2 regions of the Arthrobacter sp. K41 genome follow, and region 2 is predicted to be linked to the other one. Evidence: predicted binding sites of a transcription regulator. Region 2 holds the regulator's gene; the other holds the start of a gene.
What was found. The regulator HrcA, encoded in region 2, represses chaperone genes, less so after heat shock. The targets are predictions, from matches to a motif close to TTNGCACTCGNNNNNNNCGAGTGCNAA.

Region 1: a site for HrcA is predicted at 6,751-6,777, ahead of groES (co-chaperone GroES). Genes of this name have one in related genera too.

What each region holds. Positions count from the first base shown of each region.
Region 1 covers NZ_JBNHEW010000005.1:205,361-216,068, reverse strand. The annotation lists gene tsaD (tRNA (adenosine(37)-N6)-threonylcarbamoyltransferase complex transferase subunit TsaD) at 1-240, shown strand, start outside; gene AC5RTE_RS13555 (glutamate--cysteine ligase) at 271-1,422, opposite strand; gene AC5RTE_RS13550 (glycoside hydrolase family 3 N-terminal domain-containing protein) at 1,817-3,262, shown strand; gene AC5RTE_RS13545 (shikimate 5-dehydrogenase) at 3,349-4,167, shown strand; gene AC5RTE_RS13540 (THUMP-like domain-containing protein) at 4,174-5,418, opposite strand; gene AC5RTE_RS13535 (hypothetical protein) at 5,472-5,849, shown strand; gene AC5RTE_RS13530 (DMT family transporter) at 5,774-6,709, opposite strand; gene groES (co-chaperone GroES) at 6,933-7,226, shown strand; gene groL (chaperonin GroEL) at 7,304-8,914, shown strand; gene AC5RTE_RS13515 (dihydrofolate reductase family protein) at 8,992-9,588, opposite strand; gene AC5RTE_RS13510 (dihydrofolate reductase family protein) at 9,641-10,243, opposite strand; gene AC5RTE_RS13505 (ATP-dependent DNA ligase) at 10,311-10,708, shown strand, end outside.
Region 2 covers NZ_JBNHEW010000001.1:447,198-457,552, forward strand. The annotation lists gene ybeY (rRNA maturation RNase YbeY) at 1-146, opposite strand, end outside; gene AC5RTE_RS02095 (PhoH family protein) at 143-1,231, opposite strand; gene AC5RTE_RS02100 (GerMN domain-containing protein) at 1,591-2,541, shown strand; gene AC5RTE_RS02105 (16S rRNA (uracil(1498)-N(3))-methyltransferase) at 2,561-3,343, opposite strand; gene dnaJ (molecular chaperone DnaJ) at 3,346-4,473, opposite strand; gene hrcA (heat-inducible transcriptional repressor HrcA) at 4,553-5,566, opposite strand; gene AC5RTE_RS02120 (DUF3097 domain-containing protein) at 5,742-6,596, shown strand; gene AC5RTE_RS02125 (DUF4870 domain-containing protein) at 6,757-7,176, shown strand; gene AC5RTE_RS02130 (2'-5' RNA ligase family protein) at 7,241-7,753, shown strand; gene AC5RTE_RS02135 (hypothetical protein) at 7,750-8,052, opposite strand; gene hemW (radical SAM family heme chaperone HemW) at 8,209-9,438, opposite strand; gene lepA (translation elongation factor 4) at 9,475-10,355, opposite strand, start outside.

The DNA.
Region 1 (10,708 bases), on a different contig from region 2:
AGGGACGTGCTGCTCGGCGGCGGCGTGGCGGCGAACTCGCGCCTGCGGGAGCTGACCGGCCAGCGCTGCGCCTCGGCCGGGATCACGCTGCACGTTCCGCCCCTGGACCTCTGCACCGACAACGGCGCCATGGTGGCCGCCCTTGGAGCGCAGCTGGTGATGGCCGGAGTGGAACCCAGCGGGATCAGGTTCGCCCCGGATTCCTCCATGCCGGTCACCTCGGTCTCACTCCCGGCCTGACCACGACCGACAAGGCGCCGGAGGAAGAATTCAGGCGGTGGGGCCGTTCCGCATCTGCTTGACCAGGTCCAGGACGACGGCCTGGAGGTCCCCGCCGTGCTCCTCGGCCACCCGGCGCTGCCGCTGGTAGCCGGCGCCGCGGCGGATGATCTTCTCGACGTCGGCAAGCTCATCCGGACAGCCGAGCTTGGCGGCCACGGGCTCCAGCCGGTTCAGGGTTTCCAGCAGGTGGTCTGTAACCAGCTGCTCCTTGCCCGCGGCATCAAGGATGATGATCGCGTCCATGCCGTAGCGGGCGGCCCGCCACTTGTTCTCCTGGATGTGCCACGGCGGCATGGTGGGAATGGTTCCGCCGTTGTCCAGGGTGGTGGAGAACTCATCCACCAGACACTGGGTGAGGGCGGCGATGGCGCCCACTTCCTCAAGGGTGGCCAGGCCGTCGCAGATGCGCATCTCGATGGTGCCCAGGTTGGGCACCGGCCGGATGTCCCAGCGGATCTCCGAGAGGGTATCGATCACGCCGGTGGTGAACATGTCCTGTACGTAGGACTCGTATTCCTCCCACGAGCTGAACTGGAAGGGGAGGCCGGCTGTGGGCAGCTGCTGGAACATCAGGGCGCGCTGGGACGCGTAGCCGGTGTCCTCGCCGCCCCAGAAGGGGCTCGACGCCGAGAGCGCCTGGAAGTGCGGGAAGTAGTTAACCAGGCCGTCCAGCACCGGAAGCGCCTTCTCGCGGCGGTCCAGGCCGACGTGTACATGCACGCCGTAGATGACCATCTGGCGGCCCCACCACTGGGTGCGGTCAATGAGCTTCGCGTACCGGGCCTTGTCCGTCACCGGCTGCAGCTGGGGCGGGCTGAAAGGGTGGCTTCCGGCGCAGAACAGCTCCACGCCCATCGGATCGGTGATCTCCCGTACCGCTGCAAGGGACCTGCTGAGGTCCTCCTTGGCTTCGGCGGCCGTCTCGCAGATGCCGGTGACCAGCTCCACCGTATTCAGCAGCAGTTCCTGCTTGATGTGCGGGTGCTCGTCATCGTCGCTAAGCTCCGGGTGGCGGGAGGCCACGCCGCGGAGCACCTCATTGGCAACCGAGGCCAGCTCGCCCGTCCTGCCGTCCACCAGCGCGAGTTCCCATTCGACACCAAGTGTTGATTGCCTCGATGAAGCGAACTCGATTTCCACGCGTTTCCTAACTGTCCTGTTTGCCGCTGGCTTCCGCCGTCACTGGGGGCTGCTGCGGCTCCTGCCGGCAGGCGAACGGGTGGTTCAAGTCTAGTGCAGGGGTAGCATCGTATTGATGGCCTTGTTCCAACACCTGCGTGACAGTCTTCACAAAACCTTCCCCGTTCTGGCTGCAGCCTCTGCTGCGGTGGCGCTCGCATCCTGTACCGCGGCTCCCGGCCCTGCCCCGTCGCAGGCACCTTCCACCCCGGCCGCACCTTCGGCACCACGCACGACGCCGGCACCCGCCACAGCTTCCCCCTCACCTTCGCCAACACCCGACCCTGCCTTGCGCCCGCTGGGGTGGGGCCCGCAGCAGCGGGACCAGGACGCCGCCGCCGCGGCCCTGGCGCGGATGTCGCCGGAGCAGAAGGCGGGGCAGGTCCTGCTTCCCTTCTTCACGGGCACGGACGCCGGTGCCCATGCCGCCGTCGTCGAACGCCTGCACCTTGCCGGGGCCATCATCATGGGCGACAACGTGCCGCTGGACCCGCAGGGGATTGTGGACGTCGCGGCCATGGGCGCCGCCAACCAGAAAATAGCGAGGGCGGCCACAGCTGACGGCAGGCCATGGCCGGGGATGATCGGCGTTGACCAGGAGGGCGGCATCGTGGCACGCCTCGGAGCGCCCCTGACGGAATGGCCGGCGCCCATGAGCTACGGCGCCGCCGGCAGCTTGCCCTTGGCGCAGGAGGCCGGGCAGGGGCTGGCAAGCGAGCTGGTGCCGTTGGGCTTCAACACGGACTTCGCCCCGGACACTGACGTGACCATTGGATCTGCGGATCCCACCATCGGTGCCCGGTCCATGTCCGCTGACCCGGCCGCGGCTGCCAGCTTGGGGGTGGCCTACTCCCAAGGGATGCTGGCCGCAGGCGTCCTTCCCGCCGTCAAGCATTTCCCCGGCCACGGGTCGGTGACCACCGATTCACACCTGAACCTTCCCGTACAGCCTGCCGGTGTGGCCGATCTGAGTGCCCGCGACTGGAAGCCCTTCCAGGCCGCCATCGCCGCCGGCGCCCCGATGGTGATGACCGGCCACATCGCGGTGCCTGCCTTGGAGCCCGGCGTACCGGCGTCGCTCTCCGCGCCGACCTACAAGGCGTTGCGGGGGCTCGGGTTCAACGGGGTGGCCGTGACCGATGCCCTGAACATGGGGGCGGTGCACAAGACGTACCCCGCCGGCTCAGCCGCCGTCATGGCCCTGGCTGCGGGAGCGGACCTCCTGCTGATGCCTGCCGACGTCGGGCAGGCCCATGCCGCGATTGTCTCTGCCGTGGCCACCGGCAGCCTGCCGGCGTCAAGGCTGGATGAAGCCGCCCTGCGGGTGGCAACCATGATGACGTGGCACGCCCGGGCCGCTGCGGGAACGGGCAAACCTACAGGTACTGCAGCCGGCAGCAGCGCCCCGCTTTCAGCCAAGGTCTCCACCGCTGCCGTCACGGTCCTTTCCGGCCACTGCGGCGGCCCCCTCGCACCGGGCGCGGTCCGCGTGGCCGGTGGCAGCCCGGTGGACAGGGCGCGGTTCGCGGACGCCGCGGCGCGCCACGGCCTCGCGTTGGGCTCCGGCCCCCTGGTCACCCTCATCCCGTACGGCGGACGGCCCGCGGGAGGGGACATTGCCGTTGCCCTCGATGCGCCCTGGCCGCTGGAGAGCTCCGCGGCGCCGGTCAAGGTGGCCCTGTACGGCCGCAGCCAGGGCGCCTTCGATGCCCTCGCCGCCGTGCTGGCAGGTACGGCGGCGGCTCCGGGAAAGCTGCCCGCCGACGTCGGAAGGTATCCTGCCGGAACCGGCTGCCCCTAACACAAGAAAGGCGCCAAGTGCCGTTGGGTGCGTTGAAAACGGCACTTAGCGCTGCCTCCTTGGGCAGTAACGGGTTAAATAGTGGGGTGCCCATCCTGAATAAAGACATGACCCTCTGCATCTCGCTCTCCGCCCGGCCCAGCAACAACGGGACCCGCTTCCACAACCACCTGTACGGACAGCTGGACCTGAACTGGATCTACAAGGCGTTCGCCCCCACCAACCTGGAACAGGCCATCGCCGGAGTCCGGGGGCTGGGAATCCGCGGTTGCGCCATCTCCATGCCGTACAAAGAGGACGTCATCGCCCTCGTGGACGAGATGGATGCCTCCGCGAAGGCCATCGACTCCGTGAACACCATCGTGAACACCGATGGGCACCTGAAGGCCTACAACACCGACTACACCGCGATTGAACAGTTGCTGGCCACCAACGCCGTTCCCACCAGCTATTCAGTGCTGGTCCAGGGGGCAGGAGGCATGGCCAAGGCCACCGTTGCCGCGCTCCGGGACGCCGCATTCACCAACGTCACAGTCCTCGCGCGGAACGAAACCACCGGCCGGGCGCTCGCCGAACAGTACGGGTTCCAGTGGCGTCCGGCGCTCGACGGCGGGACGGCGGACCTCATCATCAACGTGACACCCCTCGGCATGGCCGGCGGACCCGGAGCGGACACCCTGGCTTTCCCGCCCGAAGCCATCGACGCCGCACAGGTTGTGTTCGACGTGGTTGCCCTCCCTGCCGAAACCCCGTTGATCATTGCGGCCCGCGCCGCCGGAAAGCCGGTGATCACAGGAGCCGAGGTAGCCACGATCCAGGCGCTGGAGCAGTTCGTGCTCTACACCGGCGTCCGGCCGACGGCCGAACAGGTGCGGGCGGCCGAGGAATTCACCCGCGCCCAGTAGCGGCTTTCAGGCGGGTTCCACCACGATGACCACCCGGTCCTCGCCAATGCGGGTCAGGACCAGGGTGGCCGTTTTGGTACCGGCTTTCCTGCCGCCTGCGCTTTTCCCTGTGTTTTTCCCGCCGGGAAGGAGCTGTTTGCGCAGTTCCTCCGGCGTGACGGCGGTGCCGCGCTTCTTGATGTCCAGCACTCCGATGCCCTCCGTTTTCACCCACGCCTTGAGGGCCTTGACGTTGTACGGCATGACCTGGAGGACTTTGTAGGCGCGGGCGAAGGGCGTGTCCACCAGCTGCGGCGCGCAGATGTAGGCGATGTGTTCATCCACCAGGTGGCCGCCGAGCTGCAACGCGACGTCGGCCACCAGTCCCGCGCGGATCACGGCACCGTCGGGCTCGTACAGGTAGCCCTCCACAGGCCCCACCGGGGCGGCGGGACCAGCCCCGAAATCCTCGCCGCTGGTGAGCTCGGCCGCACCTTGGGGACCCAGGACCAGCGCCGCCCGGCGGATGCCGGGGCGCCGGACGGCGTTGAACCACAGCGCCACCTCGGTTACATCGCCGGAGACGGAGACCCACTGCGCCTCGCACTCCGCCGGCACCGAGTCATGGGGCATTCCCGGTCCCATTTTGACGCCGACCGCCCGGCCGGACGCAGCCAGGGACTCAACAAAGGACAGCGGCGGCGAAAAGGCCTCGGGGTCCCAGATGCGCTTGGTCCCGGAAGTGGAAGTGACCCGGCGCGCAGGGTCCAGCCAGACGCCGTCGATCCCTTCCAGCGGAACGGCAGTGGCATCCGCGTGGACCACGGAAGCGTTGGCGAAAGGGATGAGGTTTACGGTTGCGCAGGCGGCGGTGGTCTCGTCCATTTCCACAGCTGTGACCTTGATGTCCATCGACGCCAGTGCCAGGGAGTCAGCGGCCAGGCCGCAGCCGAGGTCCGCCACGTGGCCGATGCCCGCCTCGGCAAACCGCTGCGCATGGCGCGCGGCCACGTTGAGCCTGGTGGCCTGTTCCAGGCCCGCCTGGGTGAACAGCATGCTGCGGGCAAACTCACCGAACTTCGCCTCTGCCTTGGTGCGGAGCCGGGACTGGGTCAGGACCGCGGACACCAGGGCGGGGGAGTGGCCGGCCTTCCGCAATGCTGAGTTCAGCTCGAAGGACTTGTCCTCCTGGTAGGGGCCCAAGGACGCCAAAAGCTCCCAGCCTTCCGGGGTCAGCAAGGGCGCGATCTGGTCCTGGGGAGCTGGAGACATGCCTTCCAGCCTAGTGGAGGAGCGTCCGCCGGGATGCGGATAGTGTTGAAAGCATGGATGAGAGCGCAGGCCCCCGGCAGTCCGAAAAACCAGCCAGGGACAGGGGCCCTGCCAGATTCGCCCGGCCTGCACTGATCGCCGGCTCCCTGGTGGCCGTGGTTTGCATCGGACTCCTGGTGGTCATCTTTTTCCTTGATACGTTCAACGCCACCGTTTACTCAGTGGGCGGCAATGACATTGCCGGCGACACCCAGGAGGCGCGGGACATCCGCGGGCTGTACGACGGCGCCCGGGCCGGCAGCATCGCCGTTCTGGTTTTCGCACTGCTGACGGCCGCTGCCGCGGGCGCTGTTCTTTACCGGGCCCGGAAGTCGGCTGCCGGCGACGGCGAGGGCGGGGAAGACGTCGGCTTTGATGACCTGGGACGTTGAGGCGGCCTGCCGCCTGCACTGGTCAGCAGCACCCCGGAAATAACCAAAACGCCGCCGAGGACCTGCGGAACAGTGATGGGCTGGCCCAGGATCACGGTGATGATGGCGGTGAACACGGCAATGAGGTTCAGGTAGTTGCCGGCGTTGGCCGCTGTGGTGCGCTTGAGGGCGAGGTTCCACAGCAGGTAGGAACCCAGCGAGGGGAACAGGGCGATAAACGCCAGGGACCAGCCCTCTGCAGGGGTTTCGGGGAGGCCGGCGCCCGCCACCACCGCGAAGGGGCTGAGGACAGCGGCCGCCATGGCCACCTGCACCGCCGTGGAGGTGACCGCGGGGATGCTCAGCCGGCGGGCGATGATGGTGTAGAGGCCCCAGACGGTGATGGCACCGACGATCAGGAGCTCGCCCTTGTTGATCGAGAAGGTCAACAGGCGCTGCAGTTCTCCGCCGGTGAGCACCAGCAGGACGCCCAGGAGGCCCAGGCCGATGCCCACCCAGCTCAGCGGGCGGGGCCTGTCCCGAAGCAGGATTACCGCCAGCACCATGATCAGGGCCGGATTCGCAGCCGTGACCAGGGAGGCGTTCAGGGCGGACGTGTTCTGCAGGGCACTGTAGAGCAGCAGCGTGTAGCCGCTCATGCCCAGGGCGCTCAGGAGCAGCAGGACCGGCCAACGGCGCAGGACCGCCCGCCAGTCCGGCCGCTCCACGAAGTGGGCGAGCACCAGCAGCGGCACCGCGGCCAGCACCCAGCGCCAGAACGTCAGCTGCAGCGGCTCCATGGTCCGCATGGCGGCCTGGCCCACCACAAAATTTCCGGCCCAGAAAAGGTTGGCAAGGATGAGGTAAACGGCGGCGCGCACCGCTCAAATCTACACGCAGACAAGTACTCCATGACGAAACGCTGGCACTCGCCTTGACCGAGTGCTAACCCTTACATAGAGTCTTCATTAGCACTCTCCCTAGGAGGGTGCTAACACATGAAGAGCTGCCAGCCAGGCTGCTGCCGGCACCGCGACGACGGTTGCCAGCCAGGGCCGAAAGCTTTCCAGTCCACGAATTTGCTGACGAAAAGGAGAGGTCCGAGTGTCGGTCTCTATTAAGCCTCTTGAGGATCGTATTGTTGTCCGCCCGCTCGAAGCCGAGCAGACCACGGCTTCCGGCCTGGTCATCCCGGACTCCGCGCAGGAGAAGCCCCAGGAAGGCGAAGTTGTTGCAGTAGGCCCCGGCCGCTTCGAAGACGGCAACCGCGTCCCGGTGGACGTAGCAGTCGGTGACGTCGTCATCTACTCCAAGTACGGCGGAACCGAAGTCAAGACCGGCGGCACCGAATACCTCGTGCTGTCCGCCCGCGACGTCCTGGCGATCGTCGTAAAGTAACTCTCCGGATCCCCGTGCCGCTGGTCCTGCATTCTGCTGGCCGGCTGCGCGGGGTTCTGTCTTGAAAGGACAAAACCATGGCAAAGCAGCTTGCGTTTAATGACGCTGCACGCCGGTCTCTTGAAGCCGGTATCGATAAGCTCGCCAACACCGTCAAGGTGACGCTCGGCCCGCGCGGCCGCAACGTCGTCCTGGACAAGAAGTGGGGCGCTCCCACCATCACGAACGACGGCGTCACCATCGCCCGTGAAGTTGAGCTGGACGACCCGTACGAGAACCTTGGCGCACAGCTGGCCAAGGAAGTCGCCACCAAGACCAATGATGTTGCCGGCGACGGCACCACCACGGCAACGGTCCTGGCCCAGGCCCTGGTCAAGGAAGGCCTGCGCAACGTAGCGGCAGGCGCTGCTCCCGGCCAGATCAAGCGCGGCATCGAGGTTTCCGTTGAAGCCGTTGCCGCCCGCCTGCTGGAAAACGCCCGCCCCGTCGAGGGCACCCAGGTGGCCAGCGTTGCAGCAATCTCCGCCCAGAGCGAAGAGGTTGGTGAGCTCCTCGCCGAGGCATTTGGCAAGGTTGGCAAGGATGGTGTGATCACCATCGAGGAGTCCTCCACTACCCAGACCGAACTGGTCCTCACCGAGGGCATGCAGTTCGACAAGGGCTACCTGTCCCCGTACTTCGTCACTGACGCAGAACGCCAGGAAGCTGTCCTCGAGGATGCCCTCATCCTGATCAACCAGGGCAAGATCTCCTCGGTGCAGGAATTCCTGCCGCTGCTGGAAAAGGCGCTGCAGAGCTCCAAGCCGCTGTTCATCATTGCTGAGGACGTCGACGGCGAGGCCCTGTCCACGCTGATCGTCAACCGCATCCGCGGCACCCTCAACGTGGTAGCCGTCAAGGCCCCCGGCTTCGGCGACCGCCGCAAGGCAATGCTGCAGGACATCGCCACCCTTACCGGCGCACAGGTTGTGTCCCCGGAACTGGGCCTGAGCCTGGATACGGTTGGCCTTGAGGTGCTGGGTACCGCCCGCCGCATCACGGTCACCAAGGACAACACCACCATTGTTGACGGCGCAGGTTCGGCCGAAGACGTGGCAGCACGCGTTGCCCAGCTCCGTGCCGAGCTGACCCGCACCGACTCCGACTGGGACAAGGAAAAGCTGCAGGAACGCCTGGCCAAGCTGGCCGGCGGCATCGGTGTCATCAAGGTCGGCGCAGCCACCGAGGTTGAGCTGAAGGAAAAGAAGCACCGCATCGAAGATGCAGTGTCCTCCACCCGCGCTGCCCTCGAAGAAGGCATCGTGGCCGGTGGCGGTTCCGCACTGATCCACGCACTGAAGGCCCTGGACGAGGACCCCGCCGTCAAGGCCCTCGAAGGTGACGCCGCCGCTGCTGTGGGCATTGTCCGCCGCGCCCTGGTCCAGCCGCTGCGCTGGATCGCCCAGAACGCCGGCTTCGACGGCTACGTCATCACCGCCAAGGTTGCCGAACTCGAAACCAACAACGGCTTCAATGCCAAGTCGGGCGAGTACGAAGACCTGATCGCCGCAGGAGTCATTGACCCCGTCAAGGTCACCCGTGCGGCCCTCCGCAACGCAGCCTCCATCGCTGCACTGGTTCTCACCACCGAGACCCTCGTTGTGGAGAAGCCTGCCGAGGAAGACGAGCACGCGGGCCACAGCCACTAGTTCCCACCGTCTTACTGACGGCGGGGCCCAGGCCTGGAAAACCGGCCCAGCGATTGCTGGGCCGGTTTTTCGTCTCCCTACTTCCCGACCCTGTACCGCACGTGCGTGGCGAACGGTGAAGCGACAGGCTTGACAATTTCCAGGTCAACGTCCTGGTCAAAGCCGTCGAACAGACGCTTGCCGGCACCCAGGATTACCGGAGCTGTCGAGAGCACCAACTCGTCCACCCTGCCGGCGGCCAGTGCCTGCCGAATCACGTCCGCGCCGCCGCTTATGGACACGTCCCTGCCGCCGGCCGCCGCGGCAGCCTGCGCCAGGGCGTCGTCAAGTCCGGAGACAAAGGTGAACCCTGACGAGGCCGCCGGCTGGTCCTGGGTGCGGTGGGTCAGGACGAACAGCGGGCCGGGAAACGGGTTGGTCCCTCCCCATGCCCCTGCAGCGTCATACATCCCGCGGCCTACAATGCCGGCCCCAAAACGGGCTGCGAGTTCGTCGTAAAAATCCTTGTCCGGCCCCCGCATGGCGAAGTCATGGCCGCCCTCGTAGGTCCACGGTCCTCCCATCACCCAGTAATGCAGGCGTTCGCCGCCCTTGCCCAAGCCGTACCTCGGTCCGTCCCCAGGGCCGGTGATGAATCCGTCAACCGACGTGGTGATGGCTGCGATGACGCCCAATGGTCCTCCTCAAGGCAGGATGGAAGGCAAGTCGGCCGGCTGCCGCACAGAGCTAGGTGCCGGCCATGTCCCGCGTCTCGACGTCGCCGGCGCGCTCGTACACCAGTGACACTGCCCCCTTCGGGAAGCTGCGCGCCGGCTCTGCCAGGCGGAACGTGGCCGGGACCGTCCCGGCGTCGAACAGCCGTTTGCCCTGGCCGAGGGTTACTGGATAAAGCCAAAAGTGGAGGCGGTCAATCACGTTTGCCGCGAGCAGTGAACGGATAAGCACGCCGCTGCCGAACATGTGCACCTGGCCGTACTCCGCACGGAGCCGGCCCGCGGCCGTGGCATCCTGCAGGACAGTGGTTCCCGCCCAGGCGGGATCAGCCAGCGTGCTGGAGACGACGAACTTGGGCACCTTGTTGAAGGTGGCCCCGATGTCGTCGGATTGGTGCGGCCAGAAGGAGGCGAAGATATCGTAGGTTTTCCGACCCAGCAGCAGTGCATCGATCTTGCTGATCTCGGACTCTATGGTGGCCTCGGCCTCGTCGTCCGACACCGGTGCCTGCCAGCCGCCGAAGGCGAAGCCGCCCGCGGTGTCCTCCTCGCGGCCGCCGGGCGCCTGATAGACGCCGTCAAGGGTGAGGAACAGGTTTGCGACGATGATTCCCACGCGTCCATTGTGAAACTGGACTTCGGCGCTGTCCAGCCTCCGCAGGGGTGCGTGGCAGACTGGTGCCATGCTGCTCGACGAGCTTGTGAAGACCGCGGATACCGTCGCGTCTACCCGCTCCCGGCTCGCGAAGGTGGATGCGCTCGCGGACCTGCTGCGTCGCCTCGAGCCCGCGGAGATCGCGACGGCGGTCGGCCTGCTGGTCGCCAAGCCGCGCCAGGGCAGGGTGGGGGTCGGCTGGCGCGGAATGTCCGCGGCCATGGGGGAGCCGGCCGCCGTGCCGGGCCTGACTGTGGCAGACCTTGACGCTGCGCTGGACCGGTTGCTGGTGGCGGCAGGTGCCGGGTCGGCAGCGGAGCGCGCCGCCACCCTCCGGACGCTGACGGCGGCAGCGACGGAACGCGAGCAGGCCTTCATTTCCGGGGTGCTGCTGGGCGAACTGCGGACCGGCGCGCTGGAGGGGGT
Region 2 (10,355 bases):
TTCTCCATTGCGGGTTCGTCCACCAGGAGGATGGACAGTTCGGCCTGCGGGTGAATGTAAAGCTGCTCGAAGATGTACCGGGATAAGGCCACGAGCTCCGATTCGTCCATCTGGACGCCGGACTCGTTGTTCACCTCGATGCTCACGCGTGCTCCCCACGTTTTTCCCGGTTTGCCGAATGCTTGACCCGGTTCCGCTGGACGTCATCCCAGACGCTGTAGGCGTTCACGATATCTCCCACCAGGCGGTGCCGGACGACGTCGGCCGCGTCCAGGACCGAAAAGTTCACATCTTCGATGCCCTGCAGGATCTCTTCGACGATGCGCAGCCCGGACCGGGTACCGAAGGGCAGGTCCACCTGCGTAACGTCGCCGGTGACCACCATCTTGGAGCCGAAGCCAAGCCTGGTGAGGAACATCTTCATCTGCTCGGGCGTGGTGTTCTGCGCCTCGTCCAGGATGATGAAGGCATCGTTGAGGGTGCGGCCGCGCATATAGGCCAGCGGCGCCACTTCGATGGTGCCTGCTGCCATGAGCCGCGGTATGGATTCCGGATCCATCATGTCGTGCAGGGCGTCGTACAGCGGGCGCAGGTAGGGATCGATCTTGTCGCTCAAGGTACCGGGAAGGAACCCAAGCCGCTCCCCCGCCTCGACTGCCGGGCGGGTCAGGATGATCCGGCTGACTTCCTTCTGCTGCAGTGCCTGCACCGCTTTGGCCATGGCCAGGTAGGTCTTGCCCGTTCCGGCGGGGCCGATTCCGAAGATGACAGTATTGGCGTCGATGGCGTCAACGTAGTTCTTCTGGTTCAGCGTCTTCGGCCGGATGGTCTTTCCGCGGCTGGACAGGATGTCGTGGGTCAGCACATCCACAGGGTTCTGCATGGACTGCGTGCGCAGGAGTGCGACGAGCTGCTGCAGCACGGCCGGGCTGATGACAGTACCGCGGGCAACGAGTCCGCGGACCTCGTGCAGGAGCCGCATGATCCGCGGGACATCCGCCGCCGGGCCGCTGATGGAGAGCTCGTTTCCCCTGACGTGGAAATTGACGTCGGGGAACTGCTCCTCGATGAACCGCAGCGCCTCGTCGTGGCTGCCCAGCGATTGAACCATCTGGTCGGAATTGTCGAAGAGGACCACTTCGGTACGGACGCCGGGAAGTGTGTGGGGAAATTCGCCCGCTGCGCCCTCGCCGGTGACAAGCCTGCGCTTTCCGTTAGCTGATTCAGTCATAGTGCTGGCCCGCAGGCCTGTGATCCCCTCGATGTCGAAACAGTAGCTGTCAGCTGGTATGCGGCGGATGTTGCCGTTGCCTCCAGCAGTACCTTCCATCCTACGCCAGCAGGCACTCCTGGCCCCATACCGCATCCGGGCTTCCGGTGCTTTCCGGAACGGGCACAGCACTTGTTCCCGTTATTAGGTATCAACTTCATATCGGCCTCATATCGTTCCCGTTGCAGTTGGCCGGCCCGGCGCATCCCGGCGCATCTGCTCCCCGGGGCTGTGCAATGCTGGAAATCCAGCCCGCTGCTGGAACACCATGGCCGACCGGGGATCGGCCTATCCGACCAGGAAAGGACAGGGCAATCAAGGTGCCGGAAACCGCAGCGCCCCGCCGCGCCCGTGACCTCTTCAGCGGCGCCCGTTCAACGGTCTTCGCCGGTCTCCTGCTCGTGGTCCCTGCCCTGACGGGCTGCATCGCCGAACCGGGGCCAGCGCCCACCGGCCTCCTGTCCTCCAGCCCGGGAACCACATCCAGTGCCCCATCCACCAGCGCTCCCCTGGAGACTACACAGTCCTCCAACAAAGCACCCGTCTACTGGATCGGCCGCAGCAACAGCAGCGTCTTCCTCTATCGGGAATTCCGGGAGGTTCCCGGTCAGGAGAATCCGGTGACGGCCGCCCTCCGCGCCATGATGTCCGAAAAACCGCTGGATCCCGACTTCTTTACGCCGTGGCAGAATCCCCGCGAGCTTGCTACGTCGATCTCCGGCAAGGACGTCATCACCGTGGATGTGTCGGAGGATGCCTTTAACAGCAATCTTGACGCCGATATGGCAGCCCGGGCGGTTCAGCAGCTGGTTTATACCGCGACCGCGGCGGCGGCGAGTTCGGGGTTAATTGATTCCGGGCAGCAGATCCGCGTCCGGATTCTTGTGGATGGCCACACCGACTACGTCGCCTTTAACCATGTGCAGCTGGGCTCGCCGATGGCCCGGACGGCGGGGCTGGTGGCTCCCGTGTGGGTCATCGACCCCCAGGAGAACGTGGAGATGGCGAACGGCAGTGTCAAGATCACTGGCCGGAGCACAGTTCCGGGGGGCAAGCTGCGCTGGCAGATCCTGCGGTCCGAAAATAATGGAAACAAGACCCCCTTCCTGACCGGTGAGACAACAGCAGCTGCGGACCCGGCACAGGCAGGCGTATTCACCCTGGCCCTTAACCTGCCGGAGGGGGACTTCGAGTTGCGCGTGGCCCAGACCTCCAGCCCGGAAGGCCAAGAGGACGGCAGCGAAGACACCCGGAGCTTCAAGGTCCGTTAGCCCTGCTGTTGTTCCCGGCTCAGAGAGCCGGCGCGGCCCAGCGGCCCAGGACGTCGCTGGCAAGGACGACGGCGGCGGGTCCGGCAGTTGACGAACGCAGCACATGGTGCCCCAGGAGAGCCGTGACGGCGCCCCGGCCGCACAGCCTCGTCACTTCCCGCTGGCTGATGCCGCCCTCCGGCCCCACGATCAGGAGTACTTCCCGCACCCCGTCCGCGGCCCCGGTTTCGAGCCACGTCGCCAGGACTGCCCGGAAGGGGCGCACGGCATCTTCGTGCAGGATAACGGCAAGGCCCGCTTGCTCCACGGCGTTGGCAAGGCCGGCAGTGTCGACGGCAGCCCGCACCTCGGGGATCCAGGCGCGGCGTGCCTGTTTCGCGGCGGCGGAAACAACCGACTGCCACTTGGCGTGCGCCTTGGCCGCACGGTCGCCTTTCCAGCGCACGATGGACCGCTCGGACTGCCAGGGGACGACGGCGTCGATGCCAAGTTCGGTGGCCGTTTCAATGGCAAGCTCATCCCGGTCGCCCTTGGCCAACGCCTGGACCAGCACCAGCCGGATGTCCGGCCGGTGCTCAACAACCACTGAGTCACAAGCCACTTCGAGCATGGAAGGCGAAGCAGCTGTGACCTTGCCGCTCATCCGGGTCCCGGCGCCGTCCACAATGTCCACCGGCTCACCCGGTGCCAGCCGCTTAACGGTGACCGCGTGCCGCGCCTCGGGTCCTTCCAGGACAAAAGTCCCTGCCGGCACCATCCGGTCCAGTGACCCGGGCGCGGTGAAAAAGACGGGGTTGCTCACCGCTACAGGTTACCGAGCCGGTCCCGGAGCTTGGCGAACATGCCGCCGCCGGCAGCAAGTTTGCCATCGGTGATCTGCTCGCCGCGAAGTTTGGCCAACTGCCGCAGCAGGTCCTCCTGCTGCGCATCGAGCTTGGCGGGAGTCTCCACCTGGAGATGGACCTTCAGGTCGCCGCGGCCGTACCCGCGCAGATGGGTGACGCCCAGTCCGCGCAGGGTGATGATTTCGCCGGACTGGGTGCCGGCCTTCACGTCGATCTCCTGGGGCCCGTCGAAGGTTTCCAGGGTTACGTCGGTGCCCAGGGCAGCCGCCGTCATGGGAATGTTCAGGGTGGCGTGCAGGTCGTCGCCTTCCCGGACATAGGTGGCATCGTTGTTGACGCGGATTTCCACGTACAGGTCGCCGGCGGGACCGCCGGCGGGACCGGCTTCGCCCTGGCCGGACAGCTGGATGCGTGTCCCTGTGGCGACGCCGGCAGGAACCTTGATGGTCAGGGAACGGCGGCTGCGGATCCGGCCCTGCCCGCTGCACTCGTTGCAGGGGTCCTTGATAACAGTTCCAAAACCTTCGCAGGTGCCGCAGGGCGCGGCGGTCATGACCTGGCCCAGGATTGAGCGGACAGCCCTCTGGACCTGGCCGCTGCCGCCGCAAATATCGCAGCGCTCAGGATGGGTTCCGGGCCGGCAGCAGGAGCCCTCACAGGTGGGGCAGAGTACTGCCGTGTCCACTTCGAGCTTCTTGTTGACCCCAAATACGGCGTCGCGGAGCTCGATCCTGACGCTGATGAGCGCATCCTGCCCGCGCCGGACCCTTGAGGCGGGGCCCGTGGTGCCACCTGCGCCGAAGAAGGTGTCGAAGATGTCCTGGAAAGCGAAGCCCTGGCCGGCGTAGGCCCCGCCGCCGAATCCGTTGTCCGTGCCGTTCTCGTTGCCGGTGGTGTCGTAGACCCGGCGCTTCTGGGGATCCGAGAGAACCTCGTAGGCGTGGGTTACTGCCTTAAAGCGGTCCGCAACATCTTCACCGGGATTCACATCCGGGTGAAGGGTTCGGGCCAGCTTGCGGTAGGCCTTCTTGATCTCTTCCCCGGTGGCATCCGGTGCGACTCCAAGGACTTCGTAGTGGCTGCTCAAAGTTTGTATCTCTTCCTTGTTGTTCTGCCTGCAGTCGTGCTGCATACACTGCTGTGCGCCCAGGGGCGCTGTACTGCGGTCAGGGTCCCAGGATCCGTGACAGGTAACGGGCCACAGCCCTCACTGCCGCCATGGTGGTGGGGTAATCCATCCTGGTGGGACCCAGCACGCCGATTTTGGCGACACTGTCCGGGCCGTAGCCCGTGGCCACGACGGATGCCTCCGCCAGGCCATCGTAGGGGTTTTCACGCCCGATGCTCACGGCAACTCCGCGGTGGTCCTGCGCCATCTCGCTCAGCAGGCGCAGCATCACCACCTGCTCCTCGAGCGCCTCCAGCACAGGTCCGATGCTTAGCGGAAAATCAACGTTGGACCGCGCAAGGTTTGCTGTGCCGGCCATCACCATCCGGTCTTCGCGGCTGCTGTGGGCCAGGGCCTCCAGCCCGTGCGCAAGTGCCTGGGCTGCCTGGCGTTGACCGGGGGCAGCCCCGGACACCACTGCGGGCAGGGACTGTCCGAGCTGCGCCAGGGGAGTTCCGGCGAGCGATCCGAGGAAGCGGCCGCGCAAAGCAGCGATGGCATCATCCGCGAGGTCCTGCCCGACGTCGATGACCCGCTGTTCAACCTTGCCGCTGTCGGCGATCAGTACCACCAGCACCTTCCGCGGGGCAAGGAGAACGAATTCGATGTGGCGGACCAGTGCCCGGTTGAGGTGTGGGTACTGGACCACCGCCACCTGGTTTGTCAGCTGGGACAGGAGCCGGACGGTGCGTTCCAGCACGTCGTCAAGGTCGTCCGCGCCTTCGAGCAGTGACTGGATGGCACGCCGCTCAGCCTGGGACAAAGGCTTTACTGCGGAAATCTGGTCGACGAAGAGCCGGTAGCCCTTGTCGGTGGGGATACGGCCTGCGCTGGTGTGCGGTGCGGTGATCAGTCCTTCGTCCTCAAGCGCTGCCATGTCGTTGCGGATGGTTGCGCTGGAGACACCGAGATGGTGCCGCTCCACCAGGGCCTTGGACCCGACGGGCTCACGGGAGTGGACGTAGTCCTCCACTATGGCCCGCAATACTTCCAGTTTGCGCGGCTCGCTCACACTCCACCTCCATCCAGGTTCAGGGCAGTCGTTCTGCCCGCACCGTATCTCTCCAGGGGTTAGCACTCGACATGCCCAAGTGCTAACAGTCTAATATGACTCGCCCCGTTGTTAGCATTGGTACCGCTCCGGGCGAAATTCCGGGCCACCATCCAGCACGAAGCGGAGTGATTCCATGCATTACCAGAACTGGGGAGCCCAGGACCTGTCCGCACCTGCCCGGACGCAACTGCCGGAAGTACCCGTGGAGCGGGGCATGGTGCTGGAGGATGTCCAGTCCGGCTGGGTGGGCGCGGTGACCCGGGTAGAGAAATCGGGTGGAATGCATGTGGTGGCCCTGGAGGACCGCCGCGGCAAGTCCCGGTCCTTCCGGCTGGGTTTCGGGTTCCTCCTTGAAGGGCAGGCAATCCGGCTGATGCCCCCGTCCCCGCGGCCGGCCGCGGGCTCCGGGGCCGCGGCCGGCAGGACGGCGTCGGGTTCTGTCCGGGTGGCTGGGCAGCGGGCCCAGGTTGCCAAGGCGAGCCGCATCTGGGTGGAGGGAAAGCACGACGCCGAGCTCGTCGAGAAGGTATGGGGCGATGACCTTCGGGTGGAGGGCATCGTCGTCGAACCCCTCCACGGCATTGATGACCTCGCTGCCGCTGTGGCCGATTTTAAGCCGGGCCCGGCCAGGCGCCTGGGGGTGCTCGTGGACCACCTGGTGCCCGACTCAAAGGAGTCGCGCATTGCCGAATCCGTGATGTCCTCTCCCGGCGCTGCAGGCAATGTGCTGATTGTGGGGCACCCCTACGTTGACGTGTGGCAGGCAATCCGCCCGGCTGTGCTGGGAATCGAGAAATGGCCGGTGGTGCCGCGCGGGCAGGACTGGAAAACCGGCATCCTGTCCGCCTTCGGCTGGCCTCACGAGACCAAAGAGGACATCGGCCTCGGGTGGCAGAAGCTGCTGGGCGCCGTCCGCAGCTACGCCGATCTGGAGGCGTCGCTGCTGGGGAGGGTGGAGGAAGTCATCGATTTCCTCACCGTCCCCTGAGCCCGCCGCGGGCCGGGCTGTCGCGCTGCCGGAAGGCGGATAGGGTCGGGCATCGGCGTTGCACCCAGTATTCTTGGTACTGCGGTGCCTGCCGACCGCAGGACCGCCAGCAGGCATGGCATTCTTAGTCAGCACCATTGCACTCCAGAAGGAACAGACTGTGGCAGAAAATGCACGCGATCACAGGGACAGCCCGGTGGGCCAGGCCCGTTCGGAGTACCACGGCGTTCCGGCGAATGCCCTGCCCCTGACAGCCAGCGAAGACCGCCAGTGGGCCACGCTGGCCCACTTCGGCGGCATCTTGGGCTGCGTTCCTTCGCTCCTGATCTACCTGATCTTCCGTGACCGTGGTCCGTTCACTGCGCAGGAGTCAAAGGAGGCGCTGAACTTCAGCCTGCCGCCCACCATCGCCGCAGTGGTTGCCAACATCCTGGTCTTCGTGCCGGTGATCGGCAACATTTTCGCCGTTATCGCCACCCTGATCTGGATTGGTCTGACCTGCTTTTCGGTGGCTGCCGGAATCCATGTCAACCGCGGCCAGCCGCACCGCTACCCGTACAACCTGCGCTGGATCAAATAACGCAACCGGGCTCTGGGCCAGAGTAAAAGCCATAGCATCTGCGTCCGTCAGGCATGATGGGGAAATGCGCAGCGTCGAGTTGACCTTCGGGGAATCCACGGATTCTTCCATCAGGACTGATTGGGCCACGCTCTCGGAAGCCGGCCTGCCGAGCCTCGCCTCGCACACCTCCCCCAGCAACAGGCCACACATCACACTGGCCGCAGGCAACCTGCTCGATGTTGGGCGGGACATCCATGACCTGTGGAGCGGGCTGCCGTTCAGTATCAGGTTTTCAGGCCTGGTGGTCTTTCCTGCCGGGGCCGGCAAATACGTTCTGGCGCGCTTGGTTGTGCCGGCGGCGGATCTACTCCAACTTCACGCCCGGCTGCATCAGCGGTGTACCGGCGCCTACGAAAACACCCTTCCGAATGCCTGGACGCCGCACGTCACCCTTGCCCGCAGGATCCCCGGGCACCGGCTCGGGGCAGCCCTGGATGCCCTGGCGGCCAGGACTGAGGGTCAGTGCGTCGAGGCCCGTCTTTGGGACAGTTCCACCCGTACCATCACGTCCCTGGGCGGCCGTCCTGCGGATTAGGAATTCGTACTGTCGGGAGTGAGGGCACAGCGGACTTCCGCGAAGGAACCATCGGGGTTGAAGCCCAGAAGTACGTGGGTTTTCCTGAGCCAGCGGCTGAACATGATGCTGGACCCCGCGTAAAGCACTAAAGCCGCAACAACAACGAGGAGTGCGGTGGCCGCTGCAGTCCTGTAGGAGTCGTAGCTGGGGTGGCCGGCCGCGATGTCTCCCCGGAGCAGAGGGTAGAGCAGCCCGGTTAAGTAGAGAGATCCTGCCAAAAGCGGTCCACCGAACGCAATCCCTATCCAGGCCCCCACGCGCTTACGCCTTTGCGCGTACCGTCTGAACTGACTTTCCCATTCCTCCCGGTCGGGCACGAGCAAAATTGCCCTCTTGCTTCCCACGTCCTCCCCCAGACTCTTCGTTGCTGTGCACATCATAGGCTTAACCCCCGGACTGCGGGAGGCCGCGCATCAGTCAGGCAGTACGCGGCGGACCACCGCGTCGGCCAGCAGCCTGCCCTTGAGGGTGAGGACGAGGCGTCCCCGGAAGGCTGCGGCCGGCTCCACCAGGCCGTCGGCGATCAGGCCCGCGACCTGGTGGCGGCCTTCGGCACCGAGGGCAGAAACCTCCAGGCCGGCCTGCAGGCGGGCCTCGAGCATCACCCGTTCCACGTTCCGCGTTTCCGGGTCAAGCGTTTCCCTGCCGGCGGCAGGCGAAAGACCCTGCGCCAGACGGCCTGCATACGCGGCGGGATGCTTGACGTTCCACCAGCGGACTCCGCCCACGTGCGAATGCGCGCCGGGTCCGATCCCCCACCAGTCATCACCGCGCCAGTAGGCCAGGTTGTGCCGGCAGGCCTGCTCCGGGGTGCGGGCCCAGTTGCTGACCTCGTACCAGCCGAGGCCGGCTTCGGTGATCAGCTGGTCGGCGAGCTCATACTTGTCGGCGTGGTCGTCGTCGTCGATTCCCGGTACCTCACCGCGGCGGATTTGGGCAGCGAGCTTGGTGCCGTCCTCCACGATCAGCGCGTAGGCGCTGATGTGGTCGGGCCCGTAGGACAGTGCTGTCTCCAGGGAGCACCTCCAGTCCGCCAGCGACTCCCCCGGCGTTCCGTAGATCAGGTCCAGGCTGACGGCGAGCCCGGCCTCGCGGGCCCACTGGACCACCTGCGGGACCCTGGCGGGCGAGTGCGTGCGGTCCAGCACCTTGAGGACGTGCGGAACGGCGGACTGCATGCCGAAGGAGATCCGGGTGAAGCCGGCCTCCTTGAGGATGGCGAGGGATTCCGGCGTGACCGAATCGGGGTTCGCCTCCGTGGTGACCTCGGCGCCGTTTTCAATTCCCCAGTGGTCTATGGCGCGGCGGAGGATCAGGGCAAGATCCTCTGCGGGGAGCAGGGTGGGCGTGCCCCCTCCGAAGAACACCGTGCTCAGCTTCCTGGGAGGCAGGCCGGATTGGGCCAGTACCCGGGCCGCCATCGACACCTCAGAGGCGGCCGTGCCCGCATACGAATCCTGGGAGGCGCCGCCGCCGAGTTCCGTGGCGGTATAGGTGTTGAAGTCGCAGTATCCGCAGCGCACAGCGCAGAACGGGATGTGCACGTACAGGCCGAACGCCCGCTCCGCCGAACCGTCCGCTGCCTGGGCAGGCAGCAGGCCGTCCGACGGCGCGGGGTCGCCGAGGGGAAGGGTGCTAGGCATTGCAGGGGCCTCCGGTGTTGCCGGACGCGGTGTTCACTACTTTTTGGCCTTGTCCTTGGACTCGTCGGTGGTCAGCGCGGCGATGAATGCTTCCTGGGGGACCTCGACCCGGCCCACCATCTTCATGCGCTTCTTGCCTTCTTTCTGCTTTTCCAGCAGTTTGCGCTTGCGCGAGATGTCACCGCCGTAGCACTTGGCCAGCACGTCCTTGCGGATAGCGCGGATGCTTTCGCGCGCGATGATCCTTGAGCCGATGGCGGCCTGGATGGGCACCTCAAACTGCTGGCGCGGAATGAGTTCGCGCAGCTTGGTGGTCATCATGACGCCGTAGGCGTACGCCTTGTCGCGGTGTGTGATGGCGGAGAAGGCATCCACCTGCTCGCCCTGGAGCATGATGTCCACCTTCACGAGGTCGGCCACCTGGTCACCGTCGGCCTTCCAGTCAAGCGAACCATAGCCCCGGGTCTTGGACTTGAGGATGTCGAAGAAGTCGAACACGATCTCGGCCAGCGGCAGCCGGTACCGGATCTCAACCCTGTCCTCGGACAGGTAGTCCATGCCGCCCATCACGCCGCGCCGGCTCTGGCACAGCTCCATGATGGCGCCGACGAACTCGTTCGGCGCCAGGATGGTGGCGGACACCATTGGCTCGCGGACTTCGGAGATCTTGCCCGAGGGGTATTCGCTGGGGTTGGTAACGTGGATAACCTTTTTGTCCTCCAGCGTTACCTCATATTCCACGTTCGGAGCGGTGGAGATAAGGTCCAGGTTGTACTCGCGTTCGAGCCGCTCGCGCGTGATTTCAAGGTGGAGCAGTCCAAGGAAACCCACGCGGAAGCCGAAGCCCAGGGCTGCGGAGGTTTCCGGCTCGTATACCAGGGCGGCATCGTTAAGCATCAGCTTCTCGAGTGCGTCGC